DNA from 2 places in the Microbacterium aurugineum genome. Region 2 is predicted to be linked to the other one. Evidence: predicted binding sites of a transcription regulator. Region 2 holds the regulator's gene; the other holds the start of a gene.
The links. The regulator HrcA, encoded in region 2, represses chaperone genes, less so after heat shock. The targets are predictions, from matches to a motif close to TTNGCACTCGNNNNNNNCGAGTGCNAA.
Positions count from the first base shown of each region.

Region 1: the regulator HrcA is predicted to act here: its motif matches at 3,424-3,450, upstream of groES (co-chaperone GroES).

Region 1 is NZ_CP078078.1:2,594,706-2,601,727, forward strand. It holds gene KV397_RS12430 (ABC transporter ATP-binding protein) at 1-478, shown strand, start outside; gene KV397_RS12435 (ABC transporter substrate-binding protein) at 600-1,853, opposite strand; gene rarD (EamA family transporter RarD) at 1,998-2,930, opposite strand; gene groES (co-chaperone GroES) at 3,041-3,337, opposite strand; gene KV397_RS12450 (class I SAM-dependent methyltransferase) at 3,507-4,712, shown strand; gene KV397_RS12455 (hypothetical protein) at 4,720-5,895, opposite strand; gene KV397_RS12460 (hypothetical protein) at 5,879-7,015, opposite strand; gene KV397_RS12465 (hypothetical protein) at 7,020-7,022, opposite strand, start outside.
Region 2 is NZ_CP078078.1:1,443,533-1,450,554, reverse strand. It holds gene KV397_RS07035 (PhoH family protein) at 1-679, opposite strand, end outside; gene KV397_RS07030 (histidine triad nucleotide-binding protein) at 759-1,109, opposite strand; gene KV397_RS07025 (16S rRNA (uracil(1498)-N(3))-methyltransferase) at 1,167-1,895, opposite strand; gene dnaJ (molecular chaperone DnaJ) at 1,898-3,013, opposite strand; gene hrcA (heat-inducible transcriptional repressor HrcA) at 3,050-4,081, opposite strand; gene KV397_RS07010 (carboxylesterase/lipase family protein) at 4,184-5,602, shown strand; gene hemW (radical SAM family heme chaperone HemW) at 5,616-6,833, opposite strand; gene KV397_RS07000 (DUF1990 family protein) at 6,833-7,022, opposite strand, start outside.

The DNA.
Region 1 (7,022 bases), 1.2 Mb from region 2:
CGTGCCGCAGACGAACAACGTGTTCCCCTCGCTCACGATCCAGGAGAACCTGGAGATGGGGCTCTACCAGAATCCGAAGATCTTCGCCGAGCGCCTCGAGTTCGTGAGCAGCATCTTCGCCGAGCTCGGCAAGCGCCTCAAGCAGCGCGCCGGATCGCTCTCGGGCGGTGAGCGGCAGATGGTCGCGATGTCCCGAGCGCTCATGATGGACCCCTCCGTGCTGCTGCTCGACGAGCCGTCGGCCGGCCTCTCCCCCGTGCGGCAGGACGATGCCTTCATCCGGGTCTCCGACATCAACAAGGCCGGCGTGACGACGATCATGGTGGAGCAGAACGCCCGGCGCTGCCTGCAGATCTGCGACCGCGGTTACGTGCTCGATCAGGGCAAGGATGCCTACGAGGGTTCCGGTCGCGAGCTGTTGAACGATCCGAAGGTCATCGGCCTCTACCTGGGGACGCTCGGGACCGACGCCGCCTGACGTTCCGGTCGCGAAAAGGCTCGGTATCCGCGCGGATACCGAGCCTTTTTGCGACCGGAGCAGGGTGACCGCACAGAAGAAGGCCCCGGATGGCGTGCATCCGGGGCCTTCCTGTGCGCGATTACTTGATGCGCGAGGTGACGTTGTCGGCGTCGAACTCGTAGACGCCGATCGCGGCGCCCTTCGGGTCGTTGTTCTCGTCGAACGTGATGTCGCCGGAGAGGCCGTCGTAGTCCGCGGTGCCGCCGCCGTTGATGATGTCGGCGCACTCCGCGAACGTGGAGCACTTCTCGCCATCGCCGTCGCCACCGGAGACGGTGCGCATCTGCTCCGCCATGTCCGCACCCTCGACCGAGCCGGCGGCCAGAGCCGACAGCGCCATCAGGACCACGGCGTCGTACGCCTCGGCGGAGTACGTCACGGCGTCGATCGGGTCGTTGCCGTCAGCCGTCCAGACCTCGTTCAGCTGGTCGAGGAAATCCTGCGGCAGCTCGGCGCCGGCGCGGGTGCCCTTCGAGCCCTCGAGGCTGACGGGGATGTCGGTGCCCCAGTCCTTGAGGTTGCCGTCGACGAGGTACAGCGACCCGGTGTCGACCCCGGCGTTGCCGAGGAGCGGCGCGATGGTCGCGAACTGGTCGTACGACACGACGGCCACGGCGTCGGGGTTCGCCGCAGCGATCTCCGAGACCTGCGCGTTGAACTGGCCGTCACCCTGGTTGTAGGACGCATCCGCGACGACCTCGCCGCCGGTGCTCTCGAACGTCGCCTTGATGGCTTCGAAGAGACCGGTGCCGTACGGGTCGTTCTGGTAGATGATGCCGAGCGTCTTGTGACCGTCCTCGGCGATCTCGTTGCCGAGGACCTCGCCCTGGAGGTTGTCGCTCGGTGCCGTGCGGAAGTACAGCGGGTTGATGCCCGTGAAGTCCGGGGACGTGTTCGACGGCGAGACGGTGAGGATGCCCGCACCGGCGTTGCCGTCGAGGATGAGCTTGGTGACGCTCGACGATGCGGCACCGACCATGGCCGTGATGCCGGCGTTCTGCAGGTTGGTGATCGAGGTCTCATACGCCTTGTTGTCGAGGTCGCCCTCGTCGGCGGTGGTGAGGTCGATGGTCACGCCGGCGTCAGCCTCGTTGATCTGGTTGACGGCCAGCTGGACACCGGCCTCCATCGGAGCGCCGAGGAACGCGAGCGAACCGGTCGCGGGCAGGAGCGAGCCGAGCTTGAGCGTCAGATCGACGGCCGGCTTCTCACCACCCTCGCTCGGCTCGGCGTTCGGCGTGCTGCTGCAGCCGGCGACGACGATGGCGGATGCGCTGATCAAAGCGATCCCGGCGAAGACCTTCGCGGTGCGCGAGCCCTTCAGTGCGTTCATGATGCTCCCTTGCGTAACTGAACGTGGATTGTGACCACAGGCGGGTGCTCTAACACTAGGCCGTGATACCCGCGTGCAGGGATCGCAAGTATCTCGGTGCGTTAACGATCCGAGACCGGGTTCGGGCGGAGAAGAGACCCGGGTTCAGACGAGTTCGGTCGCAGCGATCCGACGGCCGCGGCGCCCGGCGAGCAGCAGATCGACGAGGAACACGGCGATGGCGATCCAGACGAGGATGAATCCCGCCCAGCGCTCCGGCGGCATCGGCTCTTTCAGGACGACGGCGCCGATGAGGAACTGCATCACCGGGGTGATGAACTGGATCATGCCGATCACCGTGAGGTTGATCCGCCGGGTTCCCGCGGCGAACAACAGCAGCGGTACCGCCGTCGCGACTCCCGCGAACGCCAGCAGCAGAGCGTGCACCCCTCCGTTCGCGCCCATCGTGATGCCCGCCGGCGTCATCGACACCACGATCAGCTGCGCGACGGCGATCGGGATCAGCCAGAACGACTCGAGGGTGAGCCCGCTGACGGCATCGACCGCCGGACCGATCTTCTTCTTGATGAGTCCGTAGATACCGAAGGATGCGGTCAGCGAGAGCGCGATCCACGGGAAGGCACGGTAGGCCACGATGATCACGACGACGGCGATCGCGGCGATGGCGATCGCGGCCCACTGCAGCCGGCGGATGCGTTCCTTCAAGACGAAGACCCCGAGCAGCACCGTGGTGATCGGATTGATGAAGTAGCCAAGGCTCGTCTCGATCACGTTGTCGCTGAGGGTTCCGATCAGGAACACCTGCCAGTTGACGTAGATCAGGAGCCCGGCGAGCGCCGTCCAGCCGAGCAGGCGGGGCTGCCGGAGGATCGCTCGGAACGCGGCCCACCCGCGGGTGACGGTGAGCAGCAGGAGGCAGAACACGAACGACAGCAGCACCCGCCAGGCGACGACCTCCCACGGCCCGGTCGGTGCGAGCAGGAGGAAGTAGAGCGGAAGCACGCCCCAAAGCAGGTAGGCGGCTCCGGCGTACGCGACCCCCGCGGTCCGGGTGGCGCGGGTCGTCTCAGGGGTCACCGCACAACACTAGCGCCGGGAATGCAGAAGGGGCCCGGATGCCGAAGCATCCGGGCCCCTTCGAGGACCTCGACCCTGCCCCTCGGAGGGGCCGGATCAGGTTCCGCAGATCAGCGGACGACGACCGCCAGGACGTCGCGAGCGGACAGGACGAGGAACTCGTCTGCACCGAACTTCACCTCGGTGCCGCCGTACTTGCTGTAGAGCACGCGGTCGCCGACGGCGACGTCGATCGGAACACGGTTGCCGTTGTCATCGATACGGCCGGGGCCGACCGCCACGACCTCGCCCTCCTGGGGCTTCTCCTTGGCGGTGTCGGGGATGACCAGGCCACTCGCGGTGGTCTGCTCGGCCTCGACCTGCTTGATGACGATCCGGTCCTCGAGCGGCTTGATGGAAACCGACACGGTCTACCTCTTCTTTCTTGACGCTGACACGAAAGACTTGTTCGCACTCTCAACCCGAGAGTGCTAATGCCAGTGTAGGCGGTGTGCTGGCACTCACGCAATGCGAGTGCCAGCACACCCGCTCGACACGGCTCCGCGCGTGGCGGGGAATTAGGCTGAGGGCGTGGAGATGTCCGAGCTGCGCGCCCTGCTGACCCCCGCCGGTCTCGAACTCCTCGACGCGGTCGGGACGGTCGGATCGAGTGCCGACGTCGCTCGCGCGGTCTCGAGGCTGCGCGCCGCCGGCCACTCCCCCGACCTGGTCTCCGCGGTCGTCGGGCAGGCTCACCTGCGCTCCAAGGCTTCCGCCAAGTTCGGACCGTTCGCCGGACGCATGCTGTTCACCCGGGCGGGCCTGGAGCAGGCCACCAGGCTCGGAGTCGCCGCTCGCCACGCGCAGCGGATCCGCAGCGCGGGATTCACCGCTGTCGCCGACCTCGGCTGCGGGATCGGCGGCGACGCGCTGGCTTTCACCGGCGCCGGACTCGACGTGCTGGCGGTCGACGCCGATGAGGTCACCGCCGCGATCGCCGCCTACAACCTCGCGCCGTTCGGTGACGGCGCAGTGGTGCGCCATGACACCGCCGAAGACGCCTTCGAGACGATGCCCGCTGCGGACGACCGGGCGATCTGGATGGATCCCGCCCGACGCACCTCCGGTCACGGGGAGACGCGGCGCGTGTCGGCCGACGACTACTCCCCCTCCCTCGACTGGGCGTTCGACGTCGCCCGCCGCGTGTCCACGGGCATCAAGCTCGGCCCCGCGCACGACCGGGATGCGCTGCCCGCCGACGCGGAGTCGCAGTGGGTGAGTGCCGACGGCAGTGTCGTCGAGCTCGTGGTGTGGAGCGGCGCCCTCGCCCGTGAGGGGGTTCGCCGCGCGGCCCTGGTGATCCGCGACGACCGGTCTCACGAGCTCACCGCACCCGCAGATGCCGTCGATGAGCCGGTGCGTGAGCTCGGCGCCTTCCTGCACGAACCCGACGGTGCCGTCATCCGTGCGCGTCTGATCGGCGATGTGGCCAGGAGCCTCGACGCCGGGATGCTCGACGAGCACATCGCCTACCTGACCTCCGATTCGGCGCTGACGAGCCCCTTCGTACAGTCCTTCCGCGTGCGCGAGACGATGCCGGCGAACCCCAAGGCGATCAGCACAGCGCTGAAGGCGCACGGCATCGGCCGACTCGAGATCAAGAAGCGTGGGGTCGACGTCGACCCGGCGGCCTTCCGCAAGAAGCTCACGCTGCGGGGAGACCAGGAGGCGACGCTGATCCTCGCCCGCATCGGCGATCGACGCGTGGCGATCCTCGCCGACCGGGTCTCCGCCGCGAGCTGATCCGTTTTCAGCCGCCGGTTCCCGCCCCCGGCGGTGCGATCTCGATCGGGTCTCCGGGTGGCGCCTCGACGAAGAACGACTCGCCCGGCGGGACGGTGGCGACGGGCACGCCCTCGGCGACCACCAGATACGCGTTCTGCTGCCCCGTGAACCTCAGCTCGAGCGCCGTGATCGTCGCCCTGCCGTCGCGCGTGTCGTCGTCGACGACCTGCGTGGCGAGCCCTCCTTCCACCGCCGTCTCGAACGGTACGCACGCCATGGGTCCGCCCGCGTCGACGATCAGGCACCTGTCCGTCGTGCCCTGCGCCGAGAGGCGGTCGGCGAGCCAGACCGGCTCCCCCCGGAACATGGTGATCAATGAGAGCCCGAAGCCGAAGCCGTCCGCTGCCAGCTCCTCGGCGCGATCGCGCACCTCTTCCGGGAACTCCGCCGCCAGCGACGACGGTCCGCCCCAGCGCTGGATCCCCACCATCGGCTCACCGTCGACCGACAGGCGCAACGTGGCGATGACCGTCTCCACGCCGAAGGCCCCGTCGCCGGAAGACTCCTCACCGATCGTCCCGTCCGCTTCCACGGGGAGAACCGCGGTCAACCCGTTGTCGACCTCGTCGACGGGGAGGCAGTCCGTCTGCTCCCGACCGCTCACATCGAGGACCATGCAGCTCAGGGCGCCGTCCTCCCTGGTCGCGTACCAGACCAGGGCGTCGTCCGACTCGGCGATCGCACGGACGGAGCCGGGATCGAACGTCGAGGCCGAGAGTTCGGCGCGTCGCTGCTGCTGCTCTCCGGTCAGGGGAATACTCGCGACCCGCGGCGAGAACAGTGCCCAGCCGGCTCCGATGCCGACCGCGAGCACGACGGCGACCCCCGCGATCGCAGCCACGACGTGCTGCCGCAGCGCGCCCCGGCGAGGCACGGGTTCGTCGCTGACGGCAGGCGCGACCGGCACGGAAGGTTCGACCGACGCGTCCGCAGGCGCTTCTTCCGCAGCGGGATCCTCGTCGTCCGCCGAGGGATCTGCACCGGCTTCGTCGACTGCCGACGGCGGGGACTCGATCGGAGAGCGGCGTTGCTCCTCCAGCTCGCGCAGGCGCTCGGCCTCCCCCTCCGTCAGCCGTGTCCCGCGGCCGTAGGCCCGCTGCTGCAGCGCCCGAAGCTCCTCGGCGTCAGTCCTCGGCTGCACCGGCGGCGTCCGCTTCGTGGGTGATGACGAGGTAGCCGGCGCCCGTGCTCGAGGCCAGTTCGAAGTGCGTGACGGCACCGGAATCGGCGTCGACGACGTTGAGGACCAGACTCGCCCCCTGCTCCTGCATCGTCTCGGGATCGAGGCACGTCTGCGGGGAATCGTCGGTGGATCCGTCGTAGATCAGACAGGAGTTCTGCGAGTCACGCTCCACGGCGGTCCAGAGCGGGACGTCGCCGTCGTAGCCGACCACCCAGAGGGAACCGGCGTCGAAGCCCTCGCGCGTCAGTCGCGCCGCGGTCTGCGACTCCTCCTCGTTCGCATACGTGATCCCCGTCTGCGTCGGATCGTAGTCGTACGAGTTCACCGCGACGGCAGGCTCACCCGACGCGGTGAAGAGCATCTGCGCGCTGATCTGCCGCTGCAGGTCTTCTTCGGAGCGCACCGTGATCGAACCGTAGATGCCCTGCGCGGACACGGACTCCGTCTCGTCGCAGTTGGGCAGGGTCACATCGCCCGTGCTCAGGATCAGACACGTGCGCTCGCGACCGTCCTTCGTCGCGGTCCAGATGACCGCTCCCTCCTCCACTCCGAGCGCACGGACCGAGCCGGGATCGTAGTCCCCACCCGCGACGAGGTCGTCCTCCCACTGCTGCTGCTCAGGGGACAGCGCGACGGGTGCGTCGTGGGACCGACCGAAGGCGAGCCACCCCACACCCAACCCGACCAGGAGTACGGCCACGGTGGCGAAGGCGACCGGTCGCCAGTGCGATCGCGTCACGACGAGCAACGACCGTAGGGACGATCCCGGTGAGGCGTGTGCCTCCGCGATCGGCTCGGACATCTCGCCTCCCGACCGATCCGCCGGCGAAGGCTCATCGCGGCGCTCACCCGGCGACGGCCCGACGGAGTCCGTCCCATCGACGTGCGCCGCGTGTGGGAGCTGCGTCGGCTCCTCGACCTGCGTCGGCTCCTCGCTCTTCGGCGCAGCGGCCGTGGTCCGCCGGCGGTCCTCGAGTTCGCGGAGCCGCACCGCCTCAGCGGCCGTCAGTGCGGAGTCGCGGCCATAGGCCCGTGCGTGCAGGGAGCGCAGCTCCTCCGATTCCTCGGCGTCGAGCATCCGGTCA
Region 2 (7,022 bases):
GCGTGGTGTTCTGGGCCTCGTCGAGCACGACGAAAGAATCGTTCAGCGTGCGCCCGCGCATGTACGCGAGCGGAGCGACCTCGATGGTCCCCGTCGCCATCAGACGCGGGACGATCTCCGGGTCCATCATCTCGTTGAGGGCGTCGTACAACGGCCGCAGGTACGGGTCGATCTTGTCGGTGAGCGTGCCGGGAAGGAACCCGAGCCGCTCCCCCGCCTCGACCGCGGGCCGCGTGAGGATGATCCGGGTGACCTCCTTGCGCTGCAGCGCCTGAACGGCCTTCGCCATCGCGAGGTAGGTCTTGCCGGTACCGGCGGGACCAATGCCGAAGACGACCGTGTTCTCCTCGATCGCGTCGACGTACTCCTTCTGGCCGAGGGTCTTCGGACGGATCACCTTCCCGCGCGTCGTCAGGATCGCCTCACCGAGCACCTCGCTGGGCCGCGGTCCCCCCTCCTGACGCAGCATGCGTGCGGAACTGGAGACGTCGCTCGGAGCCAGATCGTGCCCGGCCCGGGTCATTGCAAGCAGCTCCTCCACGAGCGCCTTCGCCTTCCCGACCGCGTCGGTGTCACCGCTGAGGGTGATCTCGTTCCCGCGGACGAGCACCTGGACGTCAGGATGCTCCCTCTCGAGCATCCGCAGCAGACGGTCCTGCGGACCGAGCAGCTGCACCATGGCGACTCCGTCGGCATAGATCGTCTCGACGGACTCGGGAGGCCGGCCGCCCAGGCTGCGCTCCTGCGGTTCGTGATTCTCAGGCACCGACACTCTTCTCAGTCAATCCTCCGGCCAGCACATGCGCATGGACGTGGAAAACGGTCTGTCCGGCACCGGCGCCGGTGTTGAAGACGAGGCGGAAGTCGCCGTCGTCGCTGTGCTTCGCAGCCAACTCCGTGGCGAACGCGACCATCTCGGCCAGGAGCGACGGGTCTCCGGCAGCGAGTTCGGTGACGTCGCGGTAGTCGGCGGACTTGGGTACGACGAGCAGGTGCACGGGAGCCTGCGGAGCGATGTCCCGCAGCGCGAAGACCCGCTCCGTCTCCCCGAGGATCTCGGCAGGGATCTCCCCGTTCAGAATGCGCGTGAAGATCGAGGGTTCCGTCATGTGCTCAAGTCTACTGATCGCGGCATGCCCGCTCCCCTGTCGCCTCGGCGCGGGAGGTCACCAGCGCCCGAGGGTCACGGAGAGCACGGCGATCGCGGCCGGACCTGCCGTCGATGTGCGCAGCACCGTGTCGCCGAGACGTACGCGCTCGGCACCCGCCTCGGTAAGCCGGTCGAGTTCCTCGTCCGAGATCCCGCCTTCCGGCCCCACCACCAGCATCAGATCGCGGCCGTCTGCCTCGATCTCCGACAGGCGCACCGCCGCGGTGGGGTCGAGCACGAGGACACGCTGTGAGCTCGCACGTTCGGCGAGTTGTCTCGTCGACGCCGGGGCGACGACGTCCGGAAGCCACGAGCGGTGGGCCTGCTTGGCGGCTTCGCGGACGATGGTCGCCCACCGCTCGCGGCCCTTCACCGCCTTCGGCCCTTCCCAGCGGGAGACACTGCGCGCCGCCTGCCAGGGCACGATCTCGTCGACTCCGAGCTCGCAGGCCGCCTGCACGGCGAGCTCGTCCCGGTCGCCCTTCGCCAGCGCCTGGACGAGGGTGATCCGCGGAGACGGAGCCGGGTGCTCCGAGCGCCGGGCGATTCGCACCTCCACGCGTGTCGGGGACACCTCCTCCGCTGCACCGGTCAGCCACACTCCGGCTCCGTCACCGACGGTCACCTCTTCACCGACTCGAAGTCGACGGACGACGGCCGCGTGCTTCGCCTCGGCCCCGGTCAAGGAGACGACATCGCCGACAACCGCGTCCGAGGCCGACTCGACCAAGAAGTGCAGAGCCATGATCAGTGGCTGCGGAAACGATCGCGGAGCTTCGAGAAGAGGCCCTGCTGGAACTGCGCGAGCTGGGGGTCCGGGGCCTTGGTCTTCTTCGCGAAGTCCTCGATGAGAGCCCGCTGCGCCGAATCGAGTCTGGTCGGGGTGAGCACCTGGACGCCGACGCGCAGATCACCGCGCTGCGTGCCACGGAGCGGGGTGATGCCTCGCCCCTTGATGGTCAGCACGTCACCGGACTGCACGCCGGCCCGGATCTCGAGATCGACCTCACCATCCAGTCCCTGGATCGTGGTCTCGGTGCCGAGGATCGCGTCGGTCATCGACACTTCGAGCGTCGCGAGCAGGTCATCGCCGTCACGGCTGAACGCCGGGTGGGCGTTGACCGTCACCTCGACGTACAGATCTCCGTTCGGACCGCCCGCCTTGCCGACCTCCCCGGAACCGGGGAGCTGGAGGCGGAGTCCGGTCTCGACGCCGGCCGGGATGTCGAGGGAGACCGTCCGACGCGAGCGCACGCGTCCCTGCCCGCCGCAGGTGCCGCACGGATGCGGGATGGTGGTGCCGTACCCCTCGCAGGTGCCGCACGGCTGGGAGGTCACGACGTTGCCGAGGAGGCTCCGCACCTGTCGCTGCACGTGCCCCGAGCCACCGCAGATGTCGCACGTGACGGGCGAGGTGCCCTCCTGGCAGCAGGACCCCTGACAGGTCTCGCACAGCACGGCCGTATCGACCTCGATGTCGCGATGTGCACCGAACACCACATCGCCCAGGTCGAGGGACACCCGCACGAGTGCGTCCTGCCCGCGCTCCCGACGCGAACGCGGACGCGCGCCGCGCCCACCGCCCTGCGACGCGCCGAAGAACGTCTCGAAGATGTCCCCGAAGCCGCCGAAGCCGCCGAAGTTGCCGGCAGCGCCGTCCCCGCCGCCCATGTCGTAGCGGCGACGCGAGTCGTCATCGCTGAGGACGTCGTACGCGTGGGTGACGAGCTTGAAGCGCTCCGCTGCGTCCTCACCGGGATTCACATCCGGGTGCAGCTGTCGCGCAAGACGTCGATACGCCTTCTTGATCTCGTCGGTGGAAGCGTCCCGGGACACCCCGAGAACCTCATAGTGGTCCGCCACAATCGCCTTTCTGCGTGTGTTCTCTCGGCGGCCGCGTCAGCGGCCTGCCTCATCTTCGTCGAGCATCCGCGACAGGTAGCGGGCTACGGCCCGTGCTGCGGCGAGGTTGCTCGGGTAGTCCATGCGCGTCGGCCCCATGACGCCGACTCGCGCCGTACCGCTGGGGGCGGCGTAGTTGCTGGCGACGATCGATGCCTCACCGAGGCCGAACGGCGCGTTCTCCGTGCCGATGCTGGCCGCGAGTCCGTGCTCGTCGGTCACCATCTCGCTCATCAGCCGCAGCAGCGTCACCTGCTCCTCGATCGCTTCGAGAAGCGGATGGATGCTTCCACGGAAGTCCTGTTCTCGACGTGCGAGGGTGGCGGCACCCGCCATCACCAGACGCTCCTGCCGGAACCCGCCGAGTTCATCCATCACGACACCGGCGATCGAGCGCAGCACGCGGTCCTTGGCCACCTCATCCGCCGCGAGCAGCCCCTGAAGCCGGTCGGATGCCTCGCCGATGCCCTGCCCCGTGATCAGCGCGGACAGGCGCGCCCACAGCACCGCCATCTCGGCCTCGTCGATCGCCTCCGGCAACATGGCCACACGCTGCGACACTCCCCCGGCGTCGGTGACGAGGACGATCAGGAGCCGATTGGGCGCCAGCGCGACGAGCTCCACGTGCGTGACGTGTGCGCGGGCGAACGAGGGGTACTGCGCGAGTGCGACCTGGCCGGTGAGCTGGGTCAGCACCCGGACCGTGCGCACCATGAGGTCGTCGAGGTCGGCCGGCTCGCCGAGGAACGACTCGATGGCGGAGCGCTGCGCCGAGGAGAGCGGTCGCAGCTGCGCGAGATGATTCACGAAGACGCGATAGCCCTTGTCGGTGGGCACCCGCCCTGAAGACGTGTGCGGCGCCGTGATGAGTTCTTCGTCTTCGAGCAGCGCCATGTCGTTGCGGATGGTCGCCGCGGAAACGCCGAAGGAGTGGCGGTCCACGATGGAACGGCTGCCGACGGGTTCGTGGGTCTCGACGTAGTCCTGCACGATCGCGCGGAGAACCTGGAGTCCTCGCTCTGTGACCATCGCCTTCCCTTCCGCTGGCACTCGGACGTTCAGAGTGCCAATCCTACCCCGTTCAGCTCGGTGATCTCCGTACTGCAGACGCACAACCCTAGGATGACGCTCATGACCACCTCACCCCAGGCCACCCTGTCGTGCGGCATCGTCCGCGGCACCGAGGAGGGCGGGGTCGTCCGTTACCTCGGCATTCCCTATGCGCAGGCGCCGTTCGGGGCGAACCGATTCCGCGCCACCCAGCCGGTCGATGCCTGGTCCGGCGTCCGCGAGGCCACCCGCTTCGGCCCGACCTCACCGCAGGTGCCGTACGCGGGTCCGATCGGCGAGCTGCTGGGGTCGGTGATCCTCGACGGTGACGACATCCTGACCGCGAACGTGTGGGCTCCGACCGACGCGTCCGATGCCCCCGTGCTGCTGTGGATCCATGGCGGAGCGCTCGAGCGGGGCACTGCCGCGCTGCCGCTCTACGACGGGGCGGTGTTCGCCAGGGCGGGCATCGTCTTCGTCTCCATCAACTACCGTCTGGGTTCCGAGGGCTTCTCCGTCCTCGACGGCGCCCCCCGCAATCTCGGTCTGCGCGACGCTGCTGCGGCCGTGGAGTGGGTGCACCGCGAGATCTCGGCGTTCGGCGGGGATCCATCACACATCACGGCGATGGGGGAATCGGCGGGCGGCGCGATCGTGGCGGCCTTGCTCGCCCGAGACGACTCCCGCGCTCTCATCAGTCGCGCGATCATCGAGTCGGGCCCGCTCCAGGCGCAGACCCCGAAGAAGGCGGGACGTGTGACGGCGCAGCTCGCGAAGCGCCTCGGGGTCCACGCCGATCGGGACTCGTTCGCCGCGCTCTCGCCCGCGCAGCTCCTCGACGCGAGGAGAGAACAGTCCGCAGGCTCCTCCCCGCTCGGCGGCGCACCCGGCTTCCAGATCGCGATCGATCCGGACAGCCTTCCGCGGTCCCCTCACGAGGTCCTCGGCGAGATCGACACGCCACTGCTCATCGGCAGCAACACCGACGAGTACCGATTGTGGTTCCCGCCCGAGGCGCTCGCCGGCATCAGCGAGTTCAAGCTGCAGGCCGCACGTCTCCTCTCGCGCATCCCGCGCCGCTCGGTGTCCGAGTACCGGTCCGCATTCCCCGGAGCCAACACGGGAGAGGTTTTCGGGCAACTCGTCACCGACATGATGCTGCGCGCACCGCTGAGCCGTGTGGCATCCGCACGCCCCGAGAGCACGCACGTCTACGAATTCGCGTGGCCCAGTCCCGTTCGAGCCCTCCGAGCGGCGCATGCGCTCGAACTCGGCTTCGTGTTCGACCGGCTCGACGATGAGGAGGCGCGACGACTCGCCGGCACCGCGGCACCGGGCGCACTCGCGACCGAGATGAACACAGCGTGGGTCGGGTTCGTGAGCGGCGGAGATCCGGGCTGGCCCGTGTACGGCTCCGAGCGTCGGACGCGGGTGTTCGATACGGTCAGTGCGACGGTGCCGCAGCGCCGCACCGCGGGCATGGACCTGCTTCCGGGCTGACAGCGCTCCGGCGTCAGTCGGTCAGCGCACGTACCACGGCATCCGCGAGGAGCCGCCCTCGCAGAGTCAGCTGGATGCGCCCCCGGATCGCGGCCGCAGGGTCGACGAGGCCATCGGCGATGAGGCCCGCGACCCGGCTCCGGTTCCCGGCGGGCACCTCATCGACGGCGATCCCCTCGCGGATCCGGCTGAGCAGCAGGATCCGCTCCAGCGTGCGCGACTCCTCATCGGGGCGCTCGGTTCCCGCCGCCGGCGACTCGGATGCCGCGAGCCTCTGCGCGTAGGCGGCCGGGTGCTTCACGTTCCACCACCGCAGACCGGCCACGTGGCTGTGCGCACCGGGGCCGAACCCCCACCAGTCAGTCCCCCGCCAATAGGCAAGGTTGTGCCGCGAGCGTCGCTCCGGAGTGCGCGCAAAGTTGCTCACCTCGTACCAATCGAAACCCCCGGCCCCGAGGCGGGCATCGGCGAGCTCGTACATGTCGGCCTGCAGGTCATCGTCCGGCGTCGGGACCTCGCCCCGACGAATCTGGCGCGCGAGCTTGGTGCCGTCCTCGATGATGAGCGCGTACGCCGAGATGTGGTCGGGCTCGAGGGCGAGTGCCGCATCGAGAGAGGCCTCCCAATCCGCGAGCGACTCCCCCGGTGCGCCGTAGATCAGGTCGACGCTCACCGCCAGTCCGGCGTCCTTCGCCGCAGCCACCGCGGTGCGCACGTTCTCGGGGCGGTGCGTGCGATCGAGGGACGCGAGCACGTGGGGAACGGCGGACTGCATGCCCACCGACATCCGCGTGACGCCGGCGTCGGCGAGTGTGCGGGCGACCGCGGGGGTCACGGTGTCGGGGTTCGCCTCGACGGTCACCTCCGCCCCGTCTGCGAGGCCGAAGGCTCCGGTCGCCGCCTCGAGCATGCGGGCAAGGTCTCCCGCGGGGAGGAGTGTCGGAGTGCCACCCCCGAAGAAGACCGTGTCCATCGGACGCAGTGCCCCGGCATCAGCCAGCACCCGACGGGCGAGCGCGATCTCGGAGATCAACGTCGATGCGTAGTCTTCCTGCTTCGCCCCGCGCAGCTCGGTCGAGGTGTACGTGTTGAAGTCGCAGTAACCGCAGCGAACGGTGCAGAACGGAATGTGCAGGTAGGCGGAGAACGGGACGTTCGGGTCGATCACGAGGTCGGAGGGAAGATGCCCGTCCGTCGGCGCCGGATCTCCGAGAGGGAGCGGTCCCGCCATCAGACGGGGGTCGCGTAGAGCGGCGAGATCGCCCGCAGGTAGCGCGCGAACAGCTCGCGGCGACGACGCTTCATGAGAGCGGGAATCGTCCGGTAGATGAGGGCGTTCGGTGCGTCGAACGCTCGCACGGTGAACCACACCTCGTCGTTGTCCTCACGCCAGTCGACGTCGAACGACTCCTCACCGCTG